DNA from 4 places in the Alteromonas sp. ABH4_457 genome. Region 4 is predicted to be linked to each of the others. Evidence: predicted binding sites of a transcription regulator. Region 4 holds the regulator's gene; each other region holds the start of a gene.

Region 1 (5,093 bases), on a different contig from region 4:
CTGAGATTGATACTCACATCACCCGCCAAATTCAAAATAATGCCCTGACTGCTGCCAGTCATGCTGACACTGCCTACCTGCCGGTTAATAGCAGTAGGAACAGATGTTCCTTCATTGTCGACGGTGCCGTTAGCATTAACCACATATTCTCCGGCCGGCATAGGATTGCCGTTTGTGTCTGTTCCGTCCCAGTTAAACTGGATATTTCCTGCCGCCTGCGTTCCCGCATCAATGGTCTTAACAATTTCACCATATTGATTCTCGATGGTGATCTTCAGATCCTGAACGGTCTGTTCGTTAACCAGTACGCCACTGAAGCCGGCACCTTCTTCTGCCATATAGCCTACATTACCTTCTACCAGCACCTGCTGACCAATCAGACTGGAAGCCTGCAATGCCTGGTTGGAGGTCATAGACGCGGCAAAGGATTCGAACTTTTCATTCAACTGGGAGATCCCGTCTGCCATCGTAAAAGATGTCATCTGGGCAACCATCTGATCGTTATCCACCGGTTTGGTTGGATCCTGATTCGCCAGCTGCTCGGTAAGCAGTGAGAAGAAGTCTTCCTGGGTCAGGCGCTGTTCGCTGCCATCGGCAACAGCTACACCTTCTTCCTGCCAGTAGAGCTCTGAATTTAAGCCGGTCGTATTTGAAATAGTACTCACGAAAATACCCTCTGCTCAGCGCTATTACTGACCGCGACCAAGCTGCAGTACCTGACGGAAAATACGTTTGGTTGTGTCAGCAACCTGAACGTTTGTTTCATAGCCTTTCGAAGCAGACATCATATTTGCCATTTCTTCGACAATGTTGACGTTGGGCTTGTAGATATAACCGTTTTCATCAGCCATGGGGTTATTCGGTGCATACTCAATTTGCAGAGGTGCATCGCTTTCCACTATACCTTTAACCTCAACACCCACGCCTTTGCTCTGTTCATCAGATGCTCTGGCAAGTTCTGCGGCAAAAACCGGGTAGCGTGCCTTGTAGGTTTCTTCGTAACTGCTGCTGACACTGTTAGCATTAGCAATGTTACTGGCGGTGGTGTTCAGACGAACACTTTCTGCTTCCATACCGGTACCGGAAATGGACATGACATTAAACAGGCTCATTAACTTTGCCCTCCACTTAAGGCCTTCTTCATACCTTTCAGTTTTCCTTCGAGAAATTGCAGGGTTGCCTGGTATCTCATTCCGTTATCCAGAAAGGCATTTCTTTCAGCCTGCACTTCAACGGTGTTGCCGTCCCCGGTGTCGGGCTGATTTGGGATTCGATAATCGATGTCGAAGCTGTTGATATTGAGACCGCCACCAATATGATTTTCATGAGTGCGTTGCAAAGAACCCTGGCGCTGTTCACTGCGGGCGCTTTCCATGGCTTGCTTAAAGTCTATATCGCGGGCTTTGTAGCCGGGGGTGTTTGCGTTTGCCAGATTACCGGCAATCACTTCCATCTTCTGCTCTCTGATATCCAGCGCTTTTTTATGGAAACCGGTCAGATTGTCTAGGTTGATGGCCATGTAAAACACTCCACAGGCAAAGATTTCAACAACATCGAATTAAAAAGAGACTCAGAGTATGAATCGTCGTTTTCTTATTGTTGAAAACTTTGCAAATGAAGTGCCAAGTATTTTTTGACGCCCCGGGCGGGGCGTCAGGAGATTATTTATTTCTTTGATAGTAAAGGCCGGGATGGCACTTCACCATGGTAAAGTGAGATCCGGCTTCACCAATAGATTCGGAAGCGCCGAGGAACAAAATCCCCCCGGGCTGCATCTGGGCGGCAATTTGTTGCAGTATCTTTTGTTTCACATCTGCCGGAAAATAGATCAGTACATTACGGCAAAATACGATGTCAAAGCGACCCAGGGCCGTATAACTGTGCAGCAGATTCAGGCTTTTAAAAGAAACCATTCTGCGTACTTCCTCATTGACCTGAACCATCCCCTCACTGTTGGGAGAGAAATAGCGTTGACGGCGTTCTGCCGATAACCCGCGGGCCAGAGAAAGTTCGTCATACACACCTTTGTTACACTTCTCCAGCATGGCCGACGACAAATCTGTGCCGGTAATTTCCACACCTGCTCTTAAAGCGCCGGGTTTTTGCCGCTGAAATTCCAGTACTGACATAGCGATGGAGTACGGCTCCTGTCCTGAGGAACAGGCAGCACTCCAGATCCGCAACCGGCGATTTTCACTGGCGTACTGCGGCAAGATATTATTAATAAGTAACTCGTAGGGATAATTATCACGAAACCAGAGAGTTTCATTGGTGGTCATGGCATCCAGAACGGATTGCAACAAATTACGGTTTCCACCCCGTACCACAGCTGCAATCAGTCCGTCCAGGCTGTCGTAGTCGTATTCGTACATCAAAGACGACAAGCGGCTACGGACAAGATATTGCTTGTTGTCGCCTAATGAAATGCCACACTGTTGCTGCAGAAAAGTTCCGAATTGACGGTAACTGTCGGCAGACACTTCTTTATTTTTCAAGCTTCCCTGGCCTCGTCAATCAATTAGACAACCATTTACCTACAGCAGTAGCAAGTTCATCAGGATGGAATTTTGCAATGAAATCATCGGCACCGACTTTTTGCACCATCGCCTGATTGAATACCCCGCTTAATGACGTGTGAAGAACCACTTTTAATTTCTGCAATTCGGGGGTGTTTTTAATTTCAGCCGTCAGTGTGTATCCGTCCATTTCCGGCATTTCTATATCGGAAACCAGTACGCCCACTTTATCTGTAACGTCGCCGGTTTCAGCAGCAATCTCTTTGAGACGGTTCAATGCTTCCAGGCCATTCTTAGCCAGCTCCATTTTCAGTCCCAGTGCCGTCAGCGCTTTTTTCACCTGACTGCGGGCAACTGAAGAGTCATCGGCAATGAATATAATCTTATCTTCCTGAGCAGTGGTATCCAGCCCGGCGATAACATCTTTACTAACCTCGGCTTTGAGGGGAGAAATTTCGTTAAGAATTTTTTCTACGTCCAGAATTTCCACCAGCTCTTTATCCACTTCCGTAACGGCAGTAAGATAACTGGCGCGACCCGTCCCCTGCGGCGGTGGCATAATGGCATCCCAGTTCGTATTGATAATGCGTTCAACCGCGCCAACCAGAAAGCCCTGTACTGAGCGGTTGTACTCTGCAATAACGATAAACGCTGTTTCGAGGTTTTCAATCCGTCTGCCGCCTGTTGCCATGCTCAGGTCGATGACAGAAATGGTTTGCCCGCGGATATGCGCAATTCCCCGTACCAGTGAATTCAATTTAGGCATTGCTGTCAATGGCGGGCACTGCAGTACCTCCCGCACTTTGAACACGTTAATACCAAAGCGCTGACGGCCGTTGAGTCTGAACAACAGTAGCTCCAGCCTATTCTGCCCCACTAACTGCGTGCGCTGGTTAACGGAATCAAGAATGCCTGACATACATCACCTCTAATTTAAATTGGGCACGAACATTGCGTTTCACCATATCACTTAATGTTTAAAAACAGAATCGCCAAAAAAGTGACACTTTAACCATTACGAATCTAAGGGTTCTGCTTTTAATCATAGTCAAAATACAATGAACTGAACACGAAAAAAGTCATCATGCAGAAAAAGTTATCGAAATTATTGCAGAAATCTTTAAGCAGGCCGCTGATGGTTATGTTGCTGATGATGCTAAACATAGCCAGTATTCCGGCATTTGCCCAATCTTCAGCGCAGATGCGGGAAAAAATTCAGCAGGAAGCTCAGGCTTATCTGTTAAGCGCTATTGGGGACGCTCACGGCGACGATAATATTCAGGTAAGTATTGTGCCAGTTGATGACCGCATTCAGATCCCAGCCTGCCATACGCCTTTTCAGTATCACGCAGACAGCAGCGCCCTCACCCAGTCCTATATTTCAGTAAGAGTGAGTTGCGGCAACAATGACTGGTATCTGTTTACCAACGCACGGGTTGCGCGGACCCGCACGGTGGTGGTGACCTCCGGTCTTATCAGTCCTGGCACAGTGCTGACATCAGCAAACCTGAAGCTGGCTGAAGTAGACATTAACCAGTTACGGCACACCAGTTATATGTCGCAAAAGGAGCTTATCGGCGCGAGAATGAAAAGACGGGTCCGTGACGGCCAGCCTGTACAGGCAAATATGCTATGCTTTGTCTGTAAAGGTGATCGCATCACCATCCGTGCTCAGGCCGCGGGAATGCAGGTGAAAACGGCCGGCATCGCTAGACAGGACGGGGTAATAGGCGATAGTATTCAGGTAGTTAACGCATCGTCGAAAAAGACGCTTATCGCTGAAGTTGCCAGCACGCAAACAGTGGTTGTGAATTTATAGCCTCAAACAGTAAAAAACACTGAAAAAAGGTTAAAGATGCGCCAGTTCAGGCCGATAACGTGTATGAGGTGTTATTGGTAGTGGAAAAAATTTATGGCAATCAACAATGTTAACAATGGAACCCCTAAGGCGCCCATTGACAATGCAAAGCTGAATAATCAGCAGGCACAGACACAAACGGCGCAGCAACAGGAAGCTGCGGCGAAAAATACACAGACTACGGCTCCGCGCCAGGACTCTGTCTCACTGACTCAGTCTGCCCAGCAGTTAAGTCAGGTACAGAAGAAAGGCACTGAGGCGCCGGTCAATCAGGAAAAGGTCGACAAACTGAAGAAAGCCATTCAAAGTGGTGAGTATAAAATCGACCCGGATTCCCTGGCGCAGAAAATCGCACGGTTAGAAGCGCAGGTTTTTGGCATTAAATCGTAGAGAGTAATTTATGTCGCAGTCACTGGAACAGGCACTGGAGCAACAGATCGCAAACTTAACGCATCTGGCGACTTTGCTTGAACAGGAATTGCACCTGATCAGCTCCCGGGATGCTGAGGCATTGATGAATCTGCTCAAGGATAAAGAGCAAACCCTCGATACCATTCAGCAAAGTGATATTGCTATCAGTAAGCAATACACTGCACTTACAGCGGAAAAAACAGCGCCAGACGATGTTACCGCCTTGATTGCCCAGGCCAAAAAGCTTCTCGAAGAGTGTCAGTACCGTACATCAGTTAATCAAAAAGCCGTTGAACAGGGTCAGCTCA
Region 2 (5,093 bases), on a different contig from region 4:
GGCGACAAGGCCATTCTGTCAGAGCACTTACGTGGTCTGATTAACCAGCACTATGAAGAAACAGGCAGTGAACACTCATTGTCATTGCTGACGAACTTTGCTGAGTCGGTAAAACGCTTTAAGTTAATTAAGCCGAAAACCAGTGACGTTAAAAACCTGTTGGGCCATATCAGCCGTTCGAGTGACGAGCTGCGGATCCAGGCGCAATAAGAGAGGTAGGTGAAGTAATGGCTAAAAATGTATACCAATTTGTTGACGTTGAACGGATTGACCCGCCGAAAAAACCTATCATGGTGCGTAAGGGTGAGTTCGCTGAAATTTATCAACCGTTAACGCAATCACAAACCGAAGGCCAGGCAGACCGCTGCCTGGACTGCGGTAACCCTTATTGCGAGTGGAAGTGTCCGGTTCACAACTACATTCCGCAGTGGCTGAGTCTTGCGAATGAAGGTCGTATTATTGAAGCGGCAGAACTTTCTCATAAAACGAACAGCTTGCCGGAAGTTTGCGGCCGTGTCTGTCCGCAGGACCGTTTATGTGAAGGTGCCTGTACGCTGAATGACGAGTTCGGCGCTGTGACTATCGGTAGTATTGAAAAATACATCACCGACACCGCCTTCGAAATGGGCTGGCGTCCGGATATGTCTGACGTAGTCTGGACAGACAAGAAAGTCGCTATCGTTGGTGCCGGTCCTGCAGGTCTTGCCTGTGCAGATATTCTGGTACGTAACGGTGTGAAGCCGGTTGTTTTCGACAAGTACGAAGAAATCGGCGGCCTGTTAACCTTCGGTATTCCTTCGTTCAAGCTGGAAAAAGACGTAATTAAACGTCGTCGTGAAATTTTCACCGAAATGGGTGTGGAGTTCAGACTCAATACTGAAATCGGTAAAGATATCGACTTCCAGGCGCTGCTTGATGAATACGATTCAGTGTTCCTCGGTATGGGTACGTACAAGTCCATGCAAGGCGGATTCGACAATGAGCACGTTGAAGACGTTTTCGATGCCCTGCCGTTCCTGATTGCGAATACTAACCGTGTAATGGGGCTGGAAAAAGATCCTGCTGATTTTGTCGACATGAAAGACAAAACCGTTGTTGTGCTGGGTGGTGGTGATACCACTATGGACTGCGTACGTACGTCTATCCGTCAGGGCGCAAAACGCGTAATTTGTGCTTATCGCCGTGATGAAGAAAGCATGCCCGGTTCACGCAAGGAAGTACAGAACGCGAAAGAAGAAGGTGTGGAATTCGTCTTCAATGTACAACCGCTGGATATCGCGCTGACCGGTGAAGGCACTGCAGCCGGTGTTAAACTGGTTAAAACTGAAATGGGTCCGCCGGACATCAACGGTCGTCGTCGTCCTGTTGAGGTGGAAGGTTCAGAGCACGTGCTTGAAGCGGATGCGGTTATCATCGCCTTCGGTTTCCAGCCAAGCCCTGCCAGCTGGTTTGCTGACTACGGTATTATCCTGGATGAAAAGGGTCGTGTTATCGCCCCTGCCGGTGGTAAGTACGCTTATCAGACTGCTAACCCGAAAATCTTCGCCGGTGGCGATATGGTTCGGGGCAGTGATCTGGTTGTAACCGCCATTGACGAAGGCCGTAAAGCGGCCGACGGCATCATGGATTACCTCGGCGTTTAATACGGCTCAAAGCAAAAAAACGAAAGCCACGGGATGAGAATTCCGTGGCTTTTTTCGTTTCTGAAGATCAACCGCCGATACTTGAGTGTGTGCCGGTATACCTATGCTTTATTGCCGGTTAAGGGGTTCTTGCCTATAGTTTTACTCATCTGTTAAGCATCCATTCCGCTTAATAAAGGGAGAGTAAAAATGAACAAAAAGACGTGCAGTATGATTGCAGCGACTCTGCTGTGTACGGCTTCGTTATCTGTGGCTGCAGCGCCTGACACATCCGCCTGTCCGGCAGACTTTCACACGCTGACCATGCCGGATGACGCAAAGCAATGTCAGGTTTTCGACAGCGGACTGCCTGCCACGCTGGTGTTTTATTCCGCGACACCACAGCAAACACTCATCGACTACTACACGGCGCAGTATCCCGGTATGCAGGTCGCAGCAACAGTACAGGGCAGAACGTTACTCACTGCAGCTAACGACAGTGTGCGGGTTATCATTTCCCCTGATCACGAAGGTTCTCAGGTAGATATGATGATTGTTAAGGCCAACTGAGACCTGTCAGCCTCTTCCCAGCTCCTCTGTGCCGGACGCTCTCCCGACCTTGCAAATTTTTAGCGGTCTGGCACTTCCTTTGCAAAATCCAGCTTGTTGACTAATTCACGACACAAAACGTCACTTTTTTGACGTATGTGATTTTGCTTTCGCGGGGATCAATATGGAACTGGCTATAATTTTAATGATGTTACTGATTGTGGTGGCTCTGGGCGCCATGAAATTGTCGGACAGCGGTGTAAGCTTTCCTTTTCGCAGTAAACCTCAGCTGTTCACACCGGTAGAACATAATTTTCTGAAACTGATTGAGCAGGCGGTGGGCCGTGAATTCCGCATCGTCTGCAGGGTACGCCTGAGCGATGTACTGGCAGTAAGAGCTAAAGCCAGTAAAAAACAAGGCTCCAGCGCCATGTCACGGGCGTCGTCAAAGCAACTGGATTACGTATTATGTGACCGCGACGACATGACGCCTGTTATGGCTATCGACCTTGTTTATAACGATGGCAAGAACAAATACAAATCCCAGCGCGACTTTTTTGTCAGCGGCGCGCTGGATGCAGCAGGATTGCCTCATGTGCGCATTAAGGTGAAAACCGGTTATACCACTGAAGAGATCCGCGAATGTATCGAAAGCAAGCTGGTGCCTTACCGCCGCAAACAGCAACGTATTGCACAGGCGCCGACGCTTAACCCTGCACCGAATAAACGCCCGACACGTCCGGTGCGTTCAAGCCGGGCAGCGGCTGCTTAATTTACCTTTTACTCTCCGGGTCGGTATTCTCCCCAAGGTACCGACCCATTTTCCCCTAATTTCTGTCAGTTTCTTCACTTTCATATTACCATTAACAATCATGACTTAACGGACCCGCGCACACCCAGTTCGCCGGGCGGTACATCGACGGAACATATTTATGAAAATCGGTATTCTTGGCGCAATGGATCAGGAAATTGCACTGTTACAGGCATCTCTGACAGATTGTGAAACCCGACAGTGGAAACATCTGACCTTTTACACCGGCACCCTGCATGGCGCTGAAGTCGTGCTGGTAAAATGCGGTATTGGTAAAGTTGCTTCAGCCCTTGCCACAACAGCACTTATCGAGCAATACACGCCTGATTATGTTGTTAATACCGGTTCAGCCGGCGGCTTCGATCCGGCGCTGAATATCGGTGATGTGGTCGTCGGCAGTGCAGTGAAATATCACGATGTGGATATTACCCATTTTGGTTATGAACTTGGGCAATGTGCCGGTATGCCGCCACAATACGACTGCGATCCCCGGCTTGTTGAAGCTGCTACCGCCGCGGCACAGGACATCACCCATATCCAGAACACCACTGGCATGATTTGTACCGGCGATTCCTTTGTCGGTTCAGATGAAGCGGCACAGAAAATTAAAGACACTTTTCCGGCAATGAAGGCCTGTGAAATGGAAGGCGCAGCCATCGGACAAACCTGTTTTATGCTGGAAACACCGTTTCTGGTGATCCGTTCTTTGTCTGATATCGCCGGCAAGACATCATCAGTGTCCTTCGAGGCATATCTGGAAACCGCAGCGAAGCACTCTGCTGAACTGGTTATGGGAATGATTGCCCGTTTAGCCTGAGCATAGTGTTAAGCATGGACGCCCTGCTCCACAGCCCCTTATTACAAAATCTCGCCCTGCTGTTGGTGGTTATCGCCATCGACAGCCTTTGGCGCTGGCCTCCCAAATACCACCCGTTAACCGTATTCCGCCTGCTGGCGGCCGGGATGGCGACAAAAGTAAAACCCAAATCCACTGACAGCCCTTCCCAACACCGGATATCCGGCGCACTGGGTGCCATTGTACTTATCGTGCCTTTCACTGTGCTTACCGGTTTGCTGGTTACCATGGCTGAATATCCGCTGTTTTTCGAAGCAGTCATTTTGCTCTGCGTCATGGACTTCGCTCAGGTGAGATGGCACTACAATGCTGTCGTCACCGCCCTTGGCAGAGAAAAGAAAGTCCTTGCCAGAGAAATGGTGTCCCACTTCGTCGCCCGCGACTGTGCTCGTCTGTCAGATATCGGTATTGCTAAAGCTGCCATGGAAAGTTTACTGCTCAGGTTCTGCTACCAGTTTTGCGGTGTGGTTTTTTGGTTTCTGATTGCCGGTCCGGTGGCAGCACTGCTGTATCGTCTGCTGCTCTTATTCAGCTGGCAGTGGCACTGGCGAAACCCCGGCTTCTACTGGTTTGCCCTGCCCGTTCGCAGGGTCACCCGGCTGCTCTCGCTGGTCCCTGCATTTACCGGTGCAATATTACTGGCACTGTCAACACATCCGGTTGCCGGATTTAAAGCGCTCTCACAGGCAAGATCCAGAGACAGCACCTCACTGCTGCTGGCGTTATGTGGCGGGAGCTTAGGGATCCGGCTGGGTGGCCCGGCCATTTACTCAGGGAATATGATCCGGTACAGCCGGGTCGGCGGTCACCGCGAGGTGCGCTTTTCAGACATGACACATTGTCGTCAGGCTGTTACCAGAGCGGTTTTACTGCTGCTGGGGATCACTGTTGTGATCTTTTCTGCCCTGCACGCACTATATGCTTTTTAATACTGTGCTAACTGCCCGGGATGTAAAAGGGTTCTGCACGCCTTGTTCAGATAGTGTACACTGCACCGGAAACACAAGTTAAAACAGATATACGGAACATAGTGACGGATAACCTCATGCGCAAAATCATTGTTGTTTCTGCTCTTATTATCGTTGCCGTTGTTGCAACAACCTTTTACTGGCCAAAAGAAGCCGAAGCCGACGGATTCCGCTCAGTTCAGGCAACGCCTTTCATGCTGGAAAAAGTGAAAGCCGACGAGTGGTTACTCATCGACGTGCGTACTCCGCAGGAATACGCTGACGGCCATATTCCCGGCGCCATCAAC
Region 3 (5,093 bases), on a different contig from region 4:
TTCCGCCGTGGTGATTTATTAATGTTTGTGCAATAGACAGGCCCAGCCCGCTTCCGTTCTGCTTGCTGCTGACCATGGGATAAAAAAGGGTGTCTCTGATTGCGGCGGGGATACCCGGTCCGTTATCAATGATCTGGATTTTGGCCACCAGAGAGTGCCGCTTACCCAAAATGGTCATTTGTCTGTCTATACGGGTAACAAGCCGTATTTGCGGTGATGGTGTTTTCGCTTCTGTGAGCGCTTGAACACTGTTTCTTAAAATGTTCAGCACCGATTGCTGAATCATGTCCTGGTCTACTTTCAGATCCGGAATACTCGGGTCGTAATCGCGGATGATAGTGATTGGGTTATCTGAGTCGACCCTCATCAGGCTGCGCACTTTCTCAAGCGCCTGATGGAGATTACTCCACTCAAGCCTTGGCAGCGCGTTGGGTCCGAGCAAACGGTCAACCAGGTTTCGCAGCCGGTCTGATTGCTCGATGATCATCTGCGTGAATTCATTATGGTCGGGATTTGTCAGCTCTTTTTCCAGCAACTGGGCAGCACCGCGAATTCCCCCTAAGGGATTTTTAATTTCATGGGCGAGGCCGCGGATCAGTTCTCTGGCGGCATCGTGCTGGGCATTTTGCTGATTTTCTCTGGAGATGCGGCGTTGCTGGTCGATACGGCGCACCTCAAACATCAGTTTAGGGCCGTCATCGGTATTCAGGTTAGTGACAGTGAGATCAGACAATACACAACGCCCGTCTTTGAAGCACAGACGTAAATCGTTTTCAGTAAAGTCTTCGCCATGACGAATTGCCGCCCGCAAACGGGCATCATTGATGGCGTTCGGCACAAAAAAGTCCGATAGCTTGTGTCCGGAGAGCTGCTTCACCCCAGTTTCGAACAACGCTTCCCCTGCGTGATTGGCATAAACGATTTGCAATCGTTCGTTGACCATTACCAACGCTGTGTTCAGGTTGTTCAATAAATGGTTTGTTTCAAACTCGGTGGCTTGCATGCCGAGCATTCCTCATTTGCACTTTTATAGTGCATTATAGTTTAACGCGTTCAAACGGTGTTGATTGCACCAAAATAAAATTTTCTGATGAACCCGCATGGTGCGCTGGCTGCGCCACCAAAGAACGCTAATTGTTATTGATAAACACTGATGCCTGATGCAAATAAAGTGTTTGCTGAGGAGATGATGCAAGAGTCTTGCCCTTATTATCAATTATGTCTATATGATAAGTGTGGGCGCCACGGTCAATGCCGGCGAGGTTAAACTTACCGCTACTGTTGATGCGGGTTGGCTGGCCGTCGAAAGTAAGGCGGTAACGGCCACGGAAGGCCGGGGTGGTAGCGGCTGTTATAGAAAACTGACCGTTGTTATTGCGGATTGTGGCTTCCGGTTCCGGAGAGGAAATGGATACTTTATAGTTGGGCTGTTTGTCGCGGGATTGCGTCTGTTGCGTGGCTTTGATGTCGGGGCTGTCTGCAACATTACTGGTATTGGCTTCGAACTCAAGGGTCTCTGCGCCGTCCTGTGGCACGTCTGTATACAGAACGGTACCGTCTTCTTTCACGACTTTATAAATTGTTTGTGACTGTACTGAAGGCACGAATAAAGCGGTGACAAGCAAAATGCGAAGTATCATCGGACACCATTTTCACAACGAAAGAATTCTCAGTCTAGCAAAAGCCGGGGCGAAAAAAAGCCCGCAGATGCGGGCTTTTTCAAATCAAATCAGCGAATGGCTTATACGCTGTAGTACATGTCGAACTCAACAGGGTGAGTAGACATGTTCAGAGTCGTTACTTCTTCAGACTTCAGACCGATGTATGCATCGATCATGTCATCAGTCATAACGCCACCGGCTTTCAGGAAGTCACGGTCGTTGTCCAGCGCTTCCAGAGCCATTTCCAGTGAGCTGGCAACAGTTGGGATTTCTGCTGCTTCTTCTGGTGGTAAGTCGTACAGGTCTTTATCCATAGAGTCACCAGGGTGAATCTTGTTGATGATACCGTCGATACCCGCCATTAACATAGCAGTGAAGCCCAGGTAAGGGTTACCAGTCGGGTCAGGGAAACGTACTTCGATACGACGCGCTTTATCGCTTGTTACGTAAGGAATACGGATTGACGCAGAACGGTTACGTGCAGAGTAAGCCAGCATAACCGGTGCTTCAAAGCCTGGTACCAGACGCTTGTACGAGTTAGTAGAAGCGTTAGTGAATGCGTTGATTGCACGGGCGTGCTTGATGATACCGCCGATGTAGTACAGCGCTTCTTCAGACATACCAGCGTACTTGTCGCCTGCGAAGATGTTTTTGCCATCTTTAGCGATAGACTGGTGAACGTGCATACCAGAACCGTTGTCACCAACCAGAGGCTTAGGCATGAATGTCGCAGACTGACCGTATGCATTTGCAACGTTGTGTACAACATACTTATAGATTTGAACTTCGTCAGCTTTCTTAACCAGCGTGTTGAAAGCACAAGCGATTTCGTTCTGACCAGCAGTTGCTACTTCGTGGTGGTGAGCTTCAACGACCAGACCCATTTCTTCCATAACCAGACACATTGCGCCACGGATGTCGTGTGCTGAGTCTACTGGTGGAACCGGGAAGTAACCGCCTTTTACGCCAGGACGGTGAGCAAGGTTACCGCCTTCGAATTCTGCACCGGAGTTCCATTTTGCTTCAGAAGAATCGATCTTGAAGAAAGAACCCGCCATGTCAGTGTGGAATTTCACATCGTCAAACAGGAAGAATTCTGGCTCTGGACCGAAGAAAGCAGTGTCACCGATACCAGTAGACTTCAGGAACTCTTCTGCACGACGTGCAACAGAGCGAGGGTCACGGTCGTAGCCTTCCAGGGTAGACGGCTCAACGATGTCACAACGGATGTTTACCTGAGTTTCTTCTGCGAACGGGTCAACAACGCAAGATGCTGCGTCTGGCATCAGGATCATGTCTGATTCGTTGATGTGTTTCCAACCAGAAATTGAAGAACCATCAAACATCTTACCTTCTTCAAAGAACTCGTCATCGACCAGACCTGCAGGGATCGATACGTGTTGCTCCTTACCTTTAGTGTCGGTAAAGCGTAAGTCTACAAATTTAGCTTCGCTTTCTTTGATCAGCTCTAATGCCTTTTCTATTGACATCGTGTCCTCCGGATTTATTAGAATAAACGTGGAATGAACAATTTCACTCCAAAATAATTGAGAATCATTAAAGCTATTTTCATGCCACTTACATGAAGACGGTAAAACGCGGCTTAGCAGGCAGTAGCACAAAAATCCACAAACGCAAATGCACTATAATGGTGCGGTGAAGCTCTATTTTGGTGCGCAAGGGTGTTTTGATTCATCGGGTTCTATCGGACTGCTGAACATTATTAAGCCGTGATTTATCCGTACCGGAATGATTCGAACCGGAGCAGAAGAATAAAGGCTGTGACAATGCAGAAATTGCAGTATATGAAGATAAGAACTGATGCTTAGACTAGAACAAAGCAAACCCGGATACTAGTAGGATCATTGATAAAACATTGGAATAAATTAGATCCGCACACAATCCAGAAAAGTGTCACAAAGAAAAATAAAAAAAGATGCGCAAAGCGAAAGGAATTTCTGTACAATCCGCGCACATTTTACTATTCCGTTTTAGCAATCAAATCTGCCTGATGTTTTTCTTACATCTGCAACGCTGATTTCCAAGGCTTTGACCCAATGACCACTGATATTAATAAATTACGCAATATCGCGATTATCGCGCACGTTGACCATGGTAAAACGACTCTGGTTGACAAACTGTTACAGCAATCCGGTACGCTGGAAAGCCGTGGCGAAGCCCAGGAACGGGTAATGGACTCTAACGACATCGAGAAAGAGCGTGGTATTACCATTCTGGCGAAAAACACCGCCATTAACTGGAATGACTACCGCATCAACATCGTAGACACCCCGGGACACGCCGACTTCGGTGGTGAGGTAGAGCGTGTAATGTCGATGGCTGACTGTGTACTGCTGCTGGTTGATGCGCAGGAAGGTCCTATGCCGCAAACCCGTTTCGTAACGCAAAAAGCGTTTGCTCAGGGTCTGAAGCCAATCGTAGTAATCAATAAAATTGACAAGCCGGGTGCACGTCCTGACTGGGTAATGGATCAGGTTTTTGACCTGTTCGATAACTTAGGTGCGACTGATGAGCAGTTAGACTTCCAGGTTATCTATGCATCAGCACTGAATGGCTGGGCATCAATGGATGCAGACACCAAAGGCGAAGACATGACGCCACTGTTCCAGTTAATCGTGGATCAGGTTGAAGCGCCAAATGCAGACCCTGCCGGTGCATTCCAGATGCAGATCTCTCAGCTGGACTACAACTCATATGTTGGCGTAATCGGTGTTGGTCGTGTTAAGCGCGGTAGCGTGAAGATGAACCAGCAGGTTACTGTTGTTGGTGCTGATGGTAAGAAGCGCAACGGTAAAGTGGGTCAGGTACTGGGTTACTTAGGTCTTGAGCGTCATGAAGTCGACTCTGCAAGCGCAGGTGACATCATCGCGATTACTGGTCTGGGCGAACTGAAAATTTCTGATACTGTGTGTGACGTTAATACAGTAGAAGCCTTGCCTCCGCTGACGGTTGACGAACCAACAGTAACCATGACGTTCCAGGTAAACACATCTCCGTTTGCCGGTAAAGAAGGTAAGTACGTGACTTCACGTAACATCCTTGAGCGTCTGCAGGACGAGCTGGTACATAACGTGGCACTGCGCGTTGAAGAAACCGCTGACCCGGATAAATTCCGCGTATCAGGCCGTGGTGAACTGCACTTAGGTATCCTGATTGAAAATATGCGTCGTGAAGGTTACGAGCTGGCGGTATCACGTCCGGAAGTAATCCTGAAAGAAGTTGACGGCGAGCTGCAGGAACCGTTTGAAACACTGACTATCGACTGTGAAGACGAGCACCAGGGTTCAATCATGGAACAGCTTGGTCTGCGTAAAGCAGAAATGCGTGACATGAACCCGGATGGCAAAGGCCGTATCCGTATGGACTTCATCATTCCAAGCCGTGGTCTGATTGGTTTCCAGACTGAGTTCA
Region 4 (5,093 bases):
CATTATTTACTTTGCTCCCTGTGGCGGATCTGGACATCAGGATGAGATTCCCGGAAGTTTTTCGCCAGTGATTCCGCTACATAAACTGAACGGTGCTGTCCGCCGGTACATCCGATAGCGACAGTCACATAACTGCGGTTGTTCCGTTCAAGGTGTGGCAACCAGGTCGTGATGAGGTTCTGAATCTGCCAGATAAATTTGGTCACTATAGGCTGGGAACTGAGGAAAACCTGAACCGGTGTATCCAGGCCCGTCAGATGTTTTAAATCCGGCTCCCAGTGAGGGTTTGGCAGAAAACGGGCGTCAAATACATAGTCTGCATCTTTGGGAATACCGTGTTTAAAGCCGAATGATTCAAATACCAGAACAAGTCGTGAGCTTTTCTTACCGAGGATACGCTCGCGGATTAATTCTGCCAGCTGGTGGATGCTCAGAGAGTCGGTATCAATATTCAAATCCGCTCTTTCCGCTACAGGCGCCAGCAGTTCACGTTCTGTCTGGATGGCATCTGACAATGACTTATTCAGTTTGGCCAGCGGGTGTAACCGCCGGGTTTCGCTGAACCGGCGCACCAGCATATCGTCACTTGCGTCAATATATACGATGGTGACAGTCCATGACTCCGGCAGGTAGTCGAGAATTTCAACCAGCTCAGAAGGCTCTTTAGGCAAGTTTCTGACATCAATACTCACAGCTACCTGCTCGTATTCATCGGCGACAGTGTGTGTCAGGGCTGGTAACAGATTAACCGGAATATTATCGACGCAGTAGTACCCCAGATCCTCAAGGGCACGAAGTGCTACTGATTTTCCTGAACCGGAACGTCCGCTGATGATGATTAACTTCACGCCGTTTCTCCTGAAGTCACGTGTTGTCGGTGCGTATTACACTAAGTTACTGTAATGCGCGAATAATATCATCACTTGTCTGAGCTTTGCGGATAGTTTTTATGGTTTCTTTATCGCTGAGTTTTCCGGCAACCATGGCCAGAGTTTGTAAATGTCCTTCGGTTTGTTCCTGAGGGACAAGCAGAGTAAAGAAAATATCCACAGGTTTGTTGTCGATAGCATCAAAATCGATGGCGGGTGTGCTGGTAACTACGATGGCGATGACATTTTCCAGTCCGGCCAGGCGACCGTGGGGGAGGGCTATGCCGTTACCTATACCTGTGCTGCCCATTCGCTCACGGGCCAGCAGGCTACTTAACACGGTGGCTTCATCAACATCGGGGTTATTTTTAGCTGCAATCCCGCTGATGATTTCGAGAATGCGTTTTTTGCTATTGCACTGGACCGCACACTCGGTGCGGTCCAGGCTGACTATGGCTTGTATATCCATGAATTCAATTAGTGCTTTTTAAGCTTTTCCTTGTGTTTCAGGACCTGCCTGTCGAGCTTATCGACCATGCTGTCAATGGCAGCATACATGTCCTGATTTTCGGAAGAGGCGAAGACTTCCGCGCCGCTAAGATGAACCGTTGCTTCTGCTTTTTGGCTAAGCTTTTCAACATTTAAAATAACGTGCACATTTGATATGTGGTCAAAATGACGTTCCAGTTTGCTGAACTTAGTATCGACATAATTACGCAAAGAATCAGTGATCTCAATGTGATGACCAGAAAGGTTGATTTGCATATTTCGTCTTCCTTATTTTGAGCAGCCTTAAGTTAGATAAGGCTTTTGCGTTGGTTAGACGGCGGGATCGACAAGGATTCCCGGTACTTTGCTATTGTTCGCCGGGCAACCATAATGCCTTGATCGGCCAACAACGAAGCAATCTTGCTGTCACTCAGTGGCTTGCTTGGCTTTTCAGCGGCAACCAGCTTTTTAATCAGGGCGCGAATCGCTGTAGATGAACACTCACCACCTGATTCAGTGGCAACGTGGCTGGAGAAGAAATACTTCAACTCGAAAATACCACGGGGCGTGTGCATGTACTTCTGCGTTGTTACCCTGGAAATAGTAGATTCGTGCATATCTACCATTTCTGCGACATCATTCAGCACCATTGGTTTCATCATTTCAGGGCCATGCTCAAAAAAGCCCATCTGTTGCTGAACAATACAATTTGCTACTTTCAGCAGCGTATCGTTCCGGCTCTCAAGGCTCTTAATAAACCATTTTGCTTCCTGCATGTGAGAGCGGATAAATTGTGAATCACTGCTGTTTCTTGCTTTACGGCTCATTGCAGCATACTGCTGATTAACACTGAGCTTAGGCAGGCTGTCGGGGTTTAATTCTACAACCCAACGGCCATTTTTCTTCGCAACCGATACATCCGGAATGACATATTCGGGTTCTTTCGTAATTAATGCACTGCCCGGACGGGGATTAAGCGTTTGCAGCAAACGCATCGCTTCCCGTAACTGATCTTCTTTCAGGCGGGTTTTACGCATTAACGTACGGTAATCTTTACTGCCTAACAGATCGGAATGCTCTCTGAGCAGTAGTTTGGCTTCTTCCAGCCACGGTGTTTCCGGTGCAAATTGCGCCAGCTGAACTAACAAGCACTCCTGCGGTGTGCGGGAGCCGGAACCGAGAGGATCAAATAGCTGAATACGTTTAAGTACGCACTCAACCTCATCTTCTTCTACGGGCTCTTCCATATCTTCACTGTTTACGCTTTGCAGAATGTCGTCAACGGTAACCGTTAGATAGCCGGACTCATCAATGGAATCGATGATCGCCAGCGCGATGGCGCGGTCTGTGTCAGAAAAAGGTGTCAGACGCATTTGCCACAGCAGATGGTCCTGAATATTTTCGGTGGTTTCACCCTGAAAGATTTGTTCATCATCACCCCCGGAAGGGCCGGGCGCGGGGGCAGAAGACGCAGAAATGTACTCATCCCAGGTACTGTCGATGGGCAGCTCATCCGGTAAATCATTCTTTTCCAGTGCTTCACCGGTATCCATGCTGTCAGAAGATGAGGCTGTTGCAGACTCTTGCATGCTGTCATCATTGTCGATGTTATTTTTCTCAATTACATCGTTGTCGGAGCTGTCGTCGACTTCCAGCAAAGGATTAGAATCGAGAGCTTCCTGAATTTCTTGTTGTAAGTCCAGCGTAGACAACTGCAATAGCTTGATCGCCTGCTGAAGCTGAGGCGTCATTGTTAGTTGTTGGCTAAATTTTAACTGTAAAGATGGTTTCATCTACGTCTTATATAAACTCTAAAAAGGACATCCGGTTGTAGCGGTGTGAGTGCCGGTGGCGAAATCTCCGCTAAATGCTCATCCCGATATCTTAACTATAGCCTGAATTGCTCACCAAGGTATACATCACGAACTTTTTGATTACTTAATACCTGTTCTGCGGTGCCCTGAGCAATCAGTTCTCCATGACTGACGATATAGGCCTCTTCACACACATCAAGGGTTTCCCTGACATTGTGGTCGGTGATGAGGATACCGATACCTCTGTCCCGTAAGTGCTGAATGATCTTCTTTATATCATTAACCGAAATCGGGTCAACTCCGGCGAAGGGTTCATCGAGCAAAATAAATTGCGGATTGGCTGCCAGTGCGCGGGCAATTTCAACCCGGCGGCGTTCGCCACCCGACAAACTCATACCTGTACTATTACGTATATGGTTAATATTAAATTCATCAAGTAGTGCATCCGCTTCCTGTTCACGTTGATGACTTTTTAAGTCTTTACGCGTCTGTAATATCGCCATGATGTTTTCATGTACGGTCAGCTTGCGGAAAATGGATGCCTCCTGGGGTAAATAGCCAATTCCCCGGCGGGCACGTTCGTGCATTGGCTGGTGCGTCAGCTCCTGCTCATCAATGAGGATTTTGCCTTTGTCCAGTGGCACAAGACCGACAATCATGTAAAACGTTGTGGTTTTACCTGCACCGTTAGGACCCAGCAGACCTACTATCTGTCCGGTAGAAACCGATAAACTAACGTCACGGACGACCTGGCGTGATTTATACGACTTTGCCAGGTGAGTCGCACTCAGGGTTGCCATGTAACTCAGTTACCCTCGTTTTCGTTGCTGTCTGAAGTCTTGTTCTCTTCCTTCAGCTCTTTAACTGTGTCAGGACGGAAAACCGTGGTTACCCGGCCGTTGCTGTTACTTTCACCGCCGGTTGCCAGAAGTTGCTCTTTTGACATGTCATAGGTGATGCTATCTCCCTGGACCATGCTGGTATCTTGCTGGATTTTCGCATCACCTTGCAAGGAAATAAGTTGTTTGGCTACTTCGTAGCGAATTTCATTTGCGCTGGCTTTTACTTTTGCGCCGTCATCCAGCGTTTGAGAATAAGTGGCTGGTTTTCCGCGGGCAATAAAAACCTCTTTCCCTTCGCCTTCACTGGCGATGGCTTCAACTTCATCTGCGGCAATGATGAGTGAACCCTGGGTAATCTTCACATCGTCTTTAAAAACCGATTTCTTCTTTTTACCGTCAATAAACTGTGACTTAGCATCCACGGTAATAGGCTTTTCAAAATCACCGGAGCCGGCCATTGCCTCACCGGCAGCAGCAAGCAGCGCTATTGCTGCGAAAAGGCTAACTGCCCGGGGAATAAATTGTCTGCACATGATCAATTAACTCATATTGTTGGGTACGCAGGTTTGCATTGAAACCGTTACTTTTAATGATGGTCTGTACACCGCGTATATCTACCGGCTGGTCTGAAGTCATGGTTTTGTCATCCAGATTCACCTTAATAAAATTGGTTGTGATGGTCTGGATAAACTCTTCAGGGTTCAGGCTTTTTATCAGCACATTGTCTTCCAGCTGGATCAGGTCATCGTTGTAGAGTGTGCCTTCATCAGCGGTGACTTGCCATGGGGCCTCGTCATCATTCACATAGACAGTGTATTTGGGTTGGTCGAATAACACAAAGCCTAGTTGGTCGTAATGCTCCATAGAGGCGGCAAAGACTTCGTGGTTGAGTTTGCCTTCTTCGTTATACAGCGTAGTTGTCAAATTCTTTGCTTTATAGGCAGGGCGTAAAGCGTCTGCTCCGGCTTTTTTCGCCGGTGCTTGCTCTTCTGCCATCCAGACCGGAAGGTACATCAGCAGCGCCATAACAAACAGCGCAGAAATACTGATCCCTAAACGGTTCATACGCTGGCCCCGTG

What was found. The regulator sigma-54, encoded in region 4, starts transcription at its own class of promoters, with help from an activator protein. The targets are predictions, from matches to a motif close to GTTGGCACGNNNNTNGNNT.
Region 1: the regulator sigma-54 is predicted to act here: its motif matches at 1,609-1,627, upstream of flgB (flagellar basal body rod protein FlgB).
Region 2: the regulator sigma-54 is predicted to act here: its motif matches at 2,259-2,277, upstream of ACXAGR_RS00920 (DUF2726 domain-containing protein).
Region 3: the regulator sigma-54 is predicted to act here: its motif matches at 3,222-3,240, upstream of glnA (glutamate--ammonia ligase).

Annotation. Positions count from the first base shown of each region.
Region 1 is NZ_JBSWXN010000005.1:198,054-203,146, reverse strand. It holds gene ACXAGR_RS13670 (flagellar hook assembly protein FlgD) at 1-665, opposite strand, end outside; gene flgC (flagellar basal body rod protein FlgC) at 690-1,112, opposite strand; gene flgB (flagellar basal body rod protein FlgB) at 1,112-1,519, opposite strand; gene ACXAGR_RS13655 (CheR family methyltransferase) at 1,662-2,495, opposite strand; gene ACXAGR_RS13650 (chemotaxis protein CheV) at 2,515-3,435, opposite strand; gene flgA (flagellar basal body P-ring formation chaperone FlgA) at 3,601-4,335, shown strand; gene flgM (flagellar biosynthesis anti-sigma factor FlgM) at 4,429-4,764, shown strand; gene flgN (flagellar export chaperone FlgN) at 4,775-5,093, shown strand, end outside.
Region 2 is NZ_JBSWXN010000001.1:226,769-231,861, reverse strand. It holds gene gltB (glutamate synthase large subunit) at 1-210, shown strand, start outside; gene ACXAGR_RS00930 (FAD-dependent oxidoreductase) at 228-1,643, shown strand; gene ACXAGR_RS00925 (hypothetical protein) at 1,833-2,192, shown strand; gene ACXAGR_RS00920 (DUF2726 domain-containing protein) at 2,356-2,943, shown strand; gene ACXAGR_RS00915 (5'-methylthioadenosine/adenosylhomocysteine nucleosidase) at 3,104-3,799, shown strand; gene ACXAGR_RS00910 (cobalamin biosynthesis protein CobD/CbiB) at 3,814-4,767, shown strand; gene ACXAGR_RS00905 (rhodanese-like domain-containing protein) at 4,884-5,093, shown strand, end outside.
Region 3 is NZ_JBSWXN010000001.1:203,735-208,827, forward strand. It holds gene glnL (nitrogen regulation protein NR(II)) at 1-1,003, opposite strand, end outside; gene ACXAGR_RS00800 (DUF4124 domain-containing protein) at 1,131-1,640, opposite strand; gene glnA (glutamate--ammonia ligase) at 1,742-3,151, opposite strand; gene typA (translational GTPase TypA) at 3,719-5,093, shown strand, end outside.
Region 4 is NZ_JBSWXN010000008.1:354,076-359,168, forward strand. It holds gene ACXAGR_RS21485 (HPr family phosphocarrier protein) at 1-3, opposite strand, end outside; gene rapZ (RNase adapter RapZ) at 3-848, opposite strand; gene ptsN (PTS IIA-like nitrogen regulatory protein PtsN) at 895-1,338, opposite strand; gene hpf (ribosome hibernation promoting factor) at 1,347-1,634, opposite strand; gene ACXAGR_RS21505 (RNA polymerase factor sigma-54) at 1,667-3,151, opposite strand; gene lptB (LPS export ABC transporter ATP-binding protein) at 3,247-3,972, opposite strand; gene lptA (lipopolysaccharide transport periplasmic protein LptA) at 3,978-4,547, opposite strand; gene lptC (LPS export ABC transporter periplasmic protein LptC) at 4,516-5,079, opposite strand; gene kdsC (3-deoxy-manno-octulosonate-8-phosphatase KdsC) at 5,076-5,093, opposite strand, start outside.